DNA from 2 places in the Brevibacillus borstelensis genome. Region 1 is predicted to be linked to the other one. Evidence: predicted binding sites of a transcription regulator. Region 1 holds the regulator's gene; the other holds the start of a gene.

The links. Region 1 encodes LexA, which represses DNA repair genes until DNA is damaged. Its sites were predicted from a motif close to CGAACATATGTTCG; they were not measured.
Region 2: V5G20_RS09920 (YolD-like family protein) is a predicted target of LexA. The motif match lies at 2,377-2,390, and genes of this name have one in related genera.

Annotation. Positions count from the first base shown of each region.
Region 1 covers NZ_CP144922.1:2,734,239-2,739,072, forward strand. The annotation lists gene glnA (type I glutamate--ammonia ligase) at 1-232, shown strand, start outside; gene V5G20_RS12845 (DUF4269 domain-containing protein) at 1,046-1,639, opposite strand; gene V5G20_RS12850 (DUF456 domain-containing protein) at 1,847-2,332, shown strand; gene lexA (transcriptional repressor LexA) at 2,519-3,142, opposite strand; gene yneA (cell division suppressor protein YneA) at 3,299-3,655, shown strand; gene V5G20_RS12865 (DUF896 domain-containing protein) at 3,736-3,933, shown strand; gene crcB (fluoride efflux transporter CrcB) at 4,026-4,394, shown strand; partial or broken gene V5G20_RS12875 (HelD family protein) at 4,598-4,834, shown strand, end outside.
Region 2 covers NZ_CP144922.1:2,143,017-2,147,850, reverse strand. The annotation lists gene V5G20_RS09940 (IS1182 family transposase) at 1-672, shown strand, start outside; gene V5G20_RS09935 (YolD-like family protein) at 1,288-1,629, opposite strand; gene V5G20_RS09930 (hypothetical protein) at 1,614-1,856, opposite strand; gene V5G20_RS09925 (WYL domain-containing protein) at 1,846-2,061, opposite strand; gene V5G20_RS09920 (YolD-like family protein) at 2,075-2,359, opposite strand; gene V5G20_RS09915 (DUF4231 domain-containing protein) at 2,547-3,089, shown strand; gene V5G20_RS09910 (PGDYG domain-containing protein) at 3,079-3,282, opposite strand; gene V5G20_RS09905 (TIR domain-containing protein) at 3,336-3,755, shown strand; partial or broken gene V5G20_RS09900 (transposase) at 4,096-4,834, shown strand, end outside.

The DNA.
Region 1 (4,834 bases):
CGATCGCAATATCTACATCATGAACGAGGCTGAGCGTGAAGCAGCGGGCATCGCCAGCTTGCCGGCTACCTTGAAGGACGCGATCGAATGCCTGAAGGCCGATCCGGTCATCTGCGAAGCGCTTGGCGAACACGCACTGATGCACTTCGTTGACGCGAAGGAAATCGAGTGGGATATGTTCCGCACCCGTGTAACGGAGTGGGAGCGCGAGCAGTATATGAATACGTATTAATATTTAGGGGAAAGAGTACTTGTATTTCTTTGGACCCTAAAAAGAAACAAAACTTGTTTAGTTTAATTTTAACTAGGTTTCAGCTTTATAAGTTAGATACGCCTTAAAGTAGATGGGAAACTTGCTTTCCTATTAACTTTAAGGCTTTTTTTATGAATTTATTTGACTAAAGTTGGATGGGATGCTGCTAATAAAGATTAACCCCCTTTACAATGCAAAATTTAGAACAAAATACCTAAAATATGTTTACAGATGTGTATATTAATGGTTAAATAAAAAATTATTAACATATTATTTGATGGTTGGGTTTAATGAAATGCGGACTTAATCCAGCGTATGCACACTAACTCGGGTTTTTACAAAAATGATCATTTCTTTTCTGAAGTCCGTTTAAGAAATGATTATTGATAATAACGAGGTGATATTATTAAAAAAATTGCGATTTCCATTGTGTTGTCGACAATGATGATGATTTGGGTTTTTATTTTTATGATCTCAGATCTAATTCAACAATTGGATTTTGGGCCAAACAAAATTGTAATTACTGATTATCGAGTTCCAGGATTCTTTGAACCCGTTTGGCTTCCCATTTATGTTGGATTCGTGTACATTTTATATCAGTCTCTTAAAAAAAAATCATGATTTGCCGTCTTCAACTGAAATCTAACCAATAAAAGGTAAAACGACAAATCTAGCAATCCAAAAAAGATGACTTCCGAAGTATCCAGAAGTCATCTTAATTTTATGCCCGCATAAGGACACACAAGTTGTCTGAGTTTACCATTATTCGTATTTCCGGTTTACGGCCGGCGTTTAGGTCGGTTTATTTGCCATCACTTGCTTAAGCTGTTCATTCGAATATCTTTCCAATTCAAGTAAAGCCTGATAAGGATCATCTCCGACAATCCCGTAATACAGAGCGAAAGCAGGCTCCGTTTTCAGCCCCCGTTCTTTCAAAGCCCGAATCTCTTTTGCTGCTTCTTGCCCAGACAGCTGGAGCAGCCGTGCTTCGATCATCATATGCCGGTAGGCGTTTTGCTCTGTGACAGGAATCGGTTGAGCAAAACACTCCAATTGAAAACCGCGATACCAAAAGGAAGCAGTCGCCGTAGGGATGTTGCGGATTTCTCGGCGGTCTTGTGTGAAACGGTCCAAATGCCCGTATTTTTCTTTCAACACATGGCCAAACCGATCCAGGTCGGCTGTCGTACAGATCAAATCAAGATCGCTGTCCTCAACATCAATATCGAGGGGGATCGTTCCGCACAGAACCGGTTGATACTCTTTGAGCCCATCAAAGATTCCCAAGCTGTCGAGGACTGCCCAGGCTTCCCGCTGCCGAGGGGTTCCTTTTTTCAGGTAGGAAGGGTCAAACCAATCTCGCTTCGTTTGAGAATGCATAGCCATTTTCTGTCCTTTCAGATTATCTTTCTTTTATTTGCAACTCTGCAGGGGAACAATGAGGGACGAGACCATCTATGTTCCGATTCGACGTTTGGCTTTACGACTCGCAGAAGAACCGAGTATATACAGGTTTCTGTCAAAATGTAGCGAGTCGATGGAAACGAAAACCGCACTTTATCGTATACCCTATACAGAAGGGAGTGTCAATGGATGGAGATCTTGTTGTGGATCGTGATAGCGGCCTTGTTTATCCTCAGTATTGCCGGAATCTTTTTGCCGGTCATTCCTGATACGATTTTATTGTGGGGCGGATTCTTGCTGTATCACTTTTTTATTGCTGATCCGGGTGCCGGACTTCCGGCCTCCTTCTGGTGGGGAATGGCGGTCTTAAGTGTTCTTCTCTACGGTGCGGATTTACTCACCAACATGTACTTTGTCAAGAAGTACGGGGGCTCCAAAGCGTCATCGTGGGCAGCTGCACTGGGGATTTTGCTCGGGGTGATTTTGTTCCCCCCATTTGGCATGCTGATCATGCCGTTCGTGCTGGTCGTTCTGGTGGAAATGCTGATCCAAAAGCAGCCGTTTGAACGGGCTGTTAAAGCGGGAGTGGGTTCGCTCATCGGTTTTTTGGGCAGTGTGGTCGTAAAAGTTGTTCTTCAGGTAGTGATGATCATCTGGTTCTTTGTCGCACTGTAAGTGGGATTCGTAGGAGAAGGACCGATCAAAGAATCGAAGGGAATGAAAAGAAGAGGCGTCCGCGAGGCAATCGCGAACGCCTTTTTTGCTGTCAGGGTGGAAAAGGAAAGCTTGTCGTAGTCGATTTGCGTTTTTCAAAGAGTCCGCCATAAGGCATGGCTCATCCAAGCAACGAAATCTCTTATTCTAGTGAATCAAGCGGTACACGCCAATCACTTTCCCCAGAATCGTTACAGAATCCAGAATAATCGGCTCCAATGTCGCGTTTTCAGGCTGCAGCCGGAAATGGTTCTTTTCCTTGAAGAAACGCTTCACGGTTGCCTCGTCCTCTTCAGTCATGGCGACGACGATATCACCGTTATTGGCCACATTCTGCTGGCGAACGATCACGTAGTCTCCATCCAGGATGCCAGCCTCGATCATACTGTCTCCGGACACGCGCAGCATGTACACCTTGTCCGATGTCACGATGCTGTCAGGGAGTGGGAAGTAATCCTCCACCTGCTCGACAGCAGTGATCGGCTGACCCGCAGTCACCTTTCCGATCACCGGTACGCGTACAACAGATACGTCAAAGTCGTCTTGAAAGCGCTCCTCTTCTTTCAGCAGCTCAATCGCGCGGGGCTTGGTAGGATCGCGGCGGATGAGCCCCTTTTTTTCCAACCTGGCCAGATGGCCGTGAACAGTTGAACTGGATGCCAGACCGACAGCCTCCCCGATTTCACGGACAGATGGGGGATAACCCTTGTCCCTTACTTCTTTGCGGATGAAATCGATGATGGCTTGCTGTCTATTGGATAGCTTGGACATAGACCACACCTCTATCTTCTCGAACATGTTTTCTATATTATACCATGGGATCCTGCGTTCGACAAACATAAGTTCGTTTTTTTCTTGACATGAACAAGTGTTCGCATTATGATGAGAACAAGAAGATAGAACGTACGTTTGCAGGGGGATGAAATAATGAGTACAATGACTGTATCTAATCGCTTCGCCAAAGAAGAAAGAAAAACTGCTCGTTTTGGCATTACGCGTGGACAGGCCATTCTGTTTTTTGCCGCTTTCACTCTCTTTTTTTACACTTTGACAGAACTAGTGTTCGCTTCTGGGGATCATACGGTACAACAAGCTCAAATGATCCAACCAGTAAAGGAAATCGTCGTCCAACCGGGAGACAGCTTGTGGGAGCTGGCGGTCACCTACAAGAGTGACCCGAAAATGGATGTTCGCGATATGGTATATGCGATTCAAAAATTGAACAAGCTGGAAAGTGCCATTATTTATCCAGGCCAATCGATTCAAATTCCTGTCGGGAATTGACAAGCTGCAGCTTTCCCTTGCTTCGTTGCCGAGATGTGATATAATAGAGCGGCATTCATTGAAAGCGAGGGGAAACGGCTTTGGTATCAGACGCGGAAATCAAACGGATCAACGAGTTGGCCAAAAAATCTCGTGAAGCCGGGTTGACTGAAGAGGAAAAACAGGAACAGAAAAAACTGCGGCAAAAATACATTGATGCTGTGAAAATGTCGCTTCGCTCCAATCTCGAATCGATCCGCTACGTGGAAGACCTCGAGGATAACAACCCCAAACACTAAAACGCACCATTTGACATAAAAAGAAGACATCCATGCTTTTTGCCAGGATGTCTTTTTGTTCCATACAAAAAAGGAGAGAAGGGGGGATTGCCATGATGGCATGGCTGGCTGTTGCCGTAGGAGGAGCCGTCGGTTCATTGCTACGCTATGGTCTCGGTCTCGCAATGAACCAACCCGGATTGCCGGCAGGGACATGGCTGGCCAATGTCTCCGGTTCTTTTCTCATCGGACTGCTCTATGCGTGGGGAAAGGAAAAAGGATTGATGTCTTTGGAGATGTACCTTCTGTTTACAACCGGGCTGATGGGGGGATTTACTACGTTCTCTACCTTTTCGCTTGAGGTGGTAAGCTTCATCGGAGATGGGCAGATCGGCAGAGGGCTGTTCTATGCAGGCGCCAGTGTTTTGGCCGGCCTTCTTGCTTGCGGTTCAGGGATCTGGATCGGCAGACAAGTGTGGTAAACAGGCAAGATATAGCGGGATAAGACGGGCAGGCGTCAACGAGAACAAAAGAGAGCCAATCCGGAAGCAACATCAAATCAAAGAAGAGGGCATTGGAAGGCTACGAGGAAACAAAGAAGAGCCCGTGCCCGGAAACCATGTGGAAATAAAACCGGACTTCTCCTTGCGATGCTGAACCTGACAATTTGGAAAGGAGGATATAAATGACTGTACAGCACCCGGACTACGAGCATGAACAGAAGAGACTCGATGAAACACGCTCTATTATCCAAAAGGAAGTGGACACTCTTCGGAAAGAGGTTAAAGAGATTACGGACGATTATGTGAAACAGGTCGTCAACTACAAAAAAGGAAAAGAGCTTCGCTACCTTGAGGACCAAGGACTGGAAAAGCCGTATTTTGGACGAGTGGACTTCCTGAAAGACGAGACATACGAGTTG
Region 2 (4,834 bases), 590 kb from region 1:
AATCAAGTGCGAAAGACGTTTGCACAGCCTCAAGCTGTGGCAGTGGACTCGGGATACAAGACGCCTTACATCAGTAAAACACTCCTTGATGACCAGATTCGCCCCGTTATGCCCTACACAAGACCACGCACCAAAGAAGGTTTTTTTAAAAAGCACGAATATGTGTATGATGAATATTTCGACTGCTACATCTGCCCGAACGAGCAAATCTTAACATATGAGACAACAAACAAGGATGGGTACCGTATCTATCGATCAAATTCTCAAGTTTGCCGAAGTTGTCCGTTCTTGAAACAATGCACGGAAAGTAAAGACTACACAAAGAGAGTGAGTCGCCACATCTGGGCTGATTACCTCGAAGAGGTAGACCACCTCCGGCATACCGAGGAAAACAAACAAATCTATAGCAAACGGAAAGAAACGATTGAACGTGTATTCGCTGATATGAAGGAAAAGCATGGCATGCGTTGGACGACCTTACGAGGACTGGAGAAGGTCACGATGCAGGCGATGCTTGTTTTCGCTGCCATGAACTTGAAAAAAATGGCGACCTGGCTATGGAAATCAGGTCGCCAAAAGGTGAACGATCAAAACACCTTCGGTATTTTCATCAAATTATTAAACAAACTCCCTCTGCTGTTCGTTCAGCGAGGGAGTTTGTCTGCAACCTGACCCTTGATTTCTCAAGGGTTTCAGCGTCCTATGTATGGTGATCCGGACTGGGTTCGAACCAGCGACCCCCACCCTGTCAAAGGGAAACAACGCTTTGGCTGCAACCTGTTATAGTCTGATGAAAGCTTATTTTATTAGGCTTTTGAGCGATACCCTTCGGTTTTGTTAGGAACCGTTATGATGATTGGGGACGAATTTCGTCCCCAATTCGTCCCCAAGTGTCCGTCGGATTTCTTACAGATATTGAAAGCAAAGACCCGTCTCCGATTAATGCAGAGACGGGTCTACAGCTTCTTATTTGTTGAGCCACTCCATATACGAAATCATCTGTCCGGGATCAAGCCTTGATTCTTTGGTGTAAATTTTATCTGGGGGCCCTATCTGAGATGTCAAAAATACGAGTAAGTTGTCGAACTGTTGGTAATCACCGTTTCCAACCGAGATTTTCATATTTTTCGGTTGTAAGTAACAACGTACGTGGTCCCAGTACTCTCATCTACAAATTGTGCTATCGCTTCTGGTTTTTTAAAAACAACAAAAATAGCTCCAATGATCCTACTTCTTACATCCATTGAATCAAATGAGGTAAGTACATTTGACACGTTGCTCTCCCCTTTATGGAATTACGTCAATGATTGCTTCCATCTGAATCCACCGGCTCTCCTCATCGTTCACCAGTTTAACCCGCCGGCTGTTTTGATCCATCCACTTGATCACGCCCCACATGCTGAAGATTTTGCCCAAGTCCTCTTTGACTGGCTGCCACCAGGTGATGGTGATTGCATAGTCCTCGCGGGCCGAGTCTCTGATGAGGTAATGAAATGACTCAAGCTCGTCTTGCTCGAGTTCCGGCATCTTTACCAGCTTCATATCCTCCCTGTGCTGCAGATACAGCTCGCGCTGCTCTGGCAGCACAAATCGGGATGCTGCAAACATATTGTCTATTTTGCTCGCCATGGATGATGGACTCCCCTTTCCCAGGCTTCCAGCAGCACAATTTTGTCTGGCTGCATTCGGTCCCACTCGATATATTCTTCCCGCTTCAGGACTTCCAGTACCTCCATGATTCCGCCGCGAGAACGTCCCGTTTTAATGCACAGCTCATCTATGGTAGGTGTACGACTCCTCCCGGCAGAATAGTTGCCGATGATACGCAGGACCTTCCTTTCGATATCAGACAGCATGTCGGGTCACCACCGGGGCGACTGCGAGGATGTTGGCGATTGTAAAGACGCGGTTCGCCCGTCGAGCGAAGCAGTACGCTTTGACCCGGTCATCGGTCATTGCGTGCAGTCGCAAGGTTCGCTTGCTCGTCTGGCCGCGACGATCTATGTAGATAATCTCCACTAGCTGGCCAGCATTGAGGTATCGTTGTAGTTCACGATGCATACTCATCCCCCGTTCAATTCGTTGATACACGGACAATCTTTGCAACGTCGATCCAGACACTACCGTGTATGTTCTCCAGTCGAATGCGGCGATTGGATGTGTCAATTTTCTGCACAACGCCGCATACTTCCCGAATCTCCCCAAGCTTCTCTTTGACCTTCACTGGATGCCACCAGCGCACGGTGACGGTTTTACCCTCTTTCTGACTCTCCGTGATCATGTAGCCATACTCCATCAGTTCGTCTTCGTCGACATCAGGACGTTTCACCAGTGTGGTTTCGTCAATAAGCAAAGCCATGACGGCACCTCCAAACAAGAACATTTGTTTGTATTTTACAAGAACATTTGTTCTTGTTTCAAGACAAAAAACTTGTGAATTGGGATAAAATTTTCACATCGAAAAGAAAGTCCTTTGTGAACAGGGTGTCATTTCCCTACCAAAGATATTCCATATATCGCCAAAAAAGGGCTTATGGTGTAAAATTATGTCGGAGGATGGTCATGAGAATGCTCTTAAGACCTATTACAAAGGAGGGATATATATAAGCGAAACTGTACAAAAGGGGCAGATTGAAGAGTATGTTTCGATGCCAGTGCATGACTACATCAAAACAAGGCTTGATGACCAAATAACTTGGTATGACAACAAAAGCATATCCGCTCAACGGAAATATAAACGTCTCCAAGGAGCCGAAATTGTCTTGGCTGCTATGATCCCATTTCTCAGTGGATATGCTGACAAGCACTGGTCCATTCCTTTTGCGATTTCCTTAATGGGAACACTTGTTGTGATTATCGCCGCACTCACTAGGCTAGGCAAATACCATGAAAACTGGATCGAGTATCGATCTATTTGTGAGTTGCTTAAGCACGAAAAATATTTATACCTGACTGGTACAAGCCCATATGAAGAAAGAAACTTTCAGCTCCTGGTTCAAAGAGTCGAAAGTTTCATTTCTTCCGAAAATTTTAACTGGTCGCAACTTGCTACCTCTACCGATGAGAAGAAAAAGCATATCAATCGTTAACTTTCTCATAAGTTTGCTCAAAGATTTCAGGTTTGCAAGGATACTGCTCACCCGCAACTCCAGTAATGACCCAGTCTCCCGGTTCAGCCTTCATTAAGCCTTCCAGAGTTTGAATGGTCACTGCCGTAGTGGTTTGATAGGCTTCTATTGTTACTGGCTTTTTGCGGTACTTACCTGCATTTAATTTTCCCATATACCATCCCTCCAATATGAAAAAAACTTTAAAAGTAAGGAGAGTGATGCACGATGGCAAAAACATACAACATTTTCATTAGTCACGCATGGAAGTATTCCGAGCACTATAATAAAGTGGTTCAGTGGCTTAATGAAGCCCAGTCAGAAGGTACCTTCAATTGGAAAAATTATTCTGTCCCCGAACATGATCCAGCTATCGACCCGAATACCGAAGTTGGTAAAGCACAACTGAAAGCAGCCTTAGACTCTCAAATTAAACCTGCGTCGATTGTTATTATTCTTGCTGGCATGTATGTTGCCCACAGTTATTGGATTGACTTTGAAATTGACACAGCTAAATCGTATGAAAAATACATTATTGGCGTCAAACCATGGGGTCAAGAACGTATTCCCACAAAAGTTTCTGATAATGCAGACATTATGGTTGGCTGGAACAAAAGCTCGATTGTAAATGCAGTTGCTGCAAGGTAATAATTTGAATGAGGTGTTTGAAAATGGTATTTAATCCTCCAAATCCAAAACCAGGTCCAGGGCCGATTCCAGGACCTAAGCAACCAAGTTATCCACCAAGTCCAATGCCGCCATCTCGACCGATGCCTCCAATCAAACCTCCAAGATAACTCATCTCAAATTGATTATAACTCCGCCGCCAATTTCTTACCAGCGACAGGCGGCGGATGACTTTCTCTCCCTTTAATTCAACACTACAGTTTTATTTGTCTGCACCCACTTTACCGACAGCCCCGAGGATAGCCGCCAACTCTCGATCCGGTGAGTATGCGAATCCGAACACGATTTGTTATATTAGGGTTTGCTGAACGAAGCGCGTGAAAAACTGGAGGATATCATCGACACGTTGCATGCTCCGTTGATCGGTCATGCCCGCAAACCACGGACATATCGGAAGATAGCACGAAAACAGTTCCTGGCCGTGGCCAAACAGCATCGGGCAAGCGGCAAGGTCATTCGTCGAGCGATCGGCAAGCAACTTCAGTATGTTGCACGTAACCTTCGAATCATCCATGACCTGGCCTCGCAGCAGTCATTGTAGATTCTGAGCCGGAAACAGTATCGCGACTTGCTTGTGATTCAAGAACTGTATCGGCAGCAACGCATCATGTTCGAGCGAAGGTCGCACCAGATTGAAGATCGAATCGTGAGCATCAGTCAACCACACGTTCGCCCGATCGTACGCGGCAAAGCGAAAGCCCGTGTGGAGTTTGGTGCCAAGGTATCTGTCAGCATGGTACACGGCTATGCTATTTTGGAACGCCAATCGTGGGATAACTTCATACGAGGGCGTAACGCTGATCGAAGTGCTTGAAGCGTACAAGAGGCACTTCGGCTTTTACCCGAAGGCGGTACTGGCCGAGCAGATTTATCGCAGGCGGGAGAACCGGGCTTTTTGCCAAACACATGGCATTCGTTTGAGCGGTCCGGCGCTTGGCCGTCCGGTACAAGGCGAAGAAGCGACGGAACAACGGCGAGTCGCAAGACAAGATGCACGCCAACGCAACGCCATTGAAGGCAAATTTGGTGAGGGTAAGCGC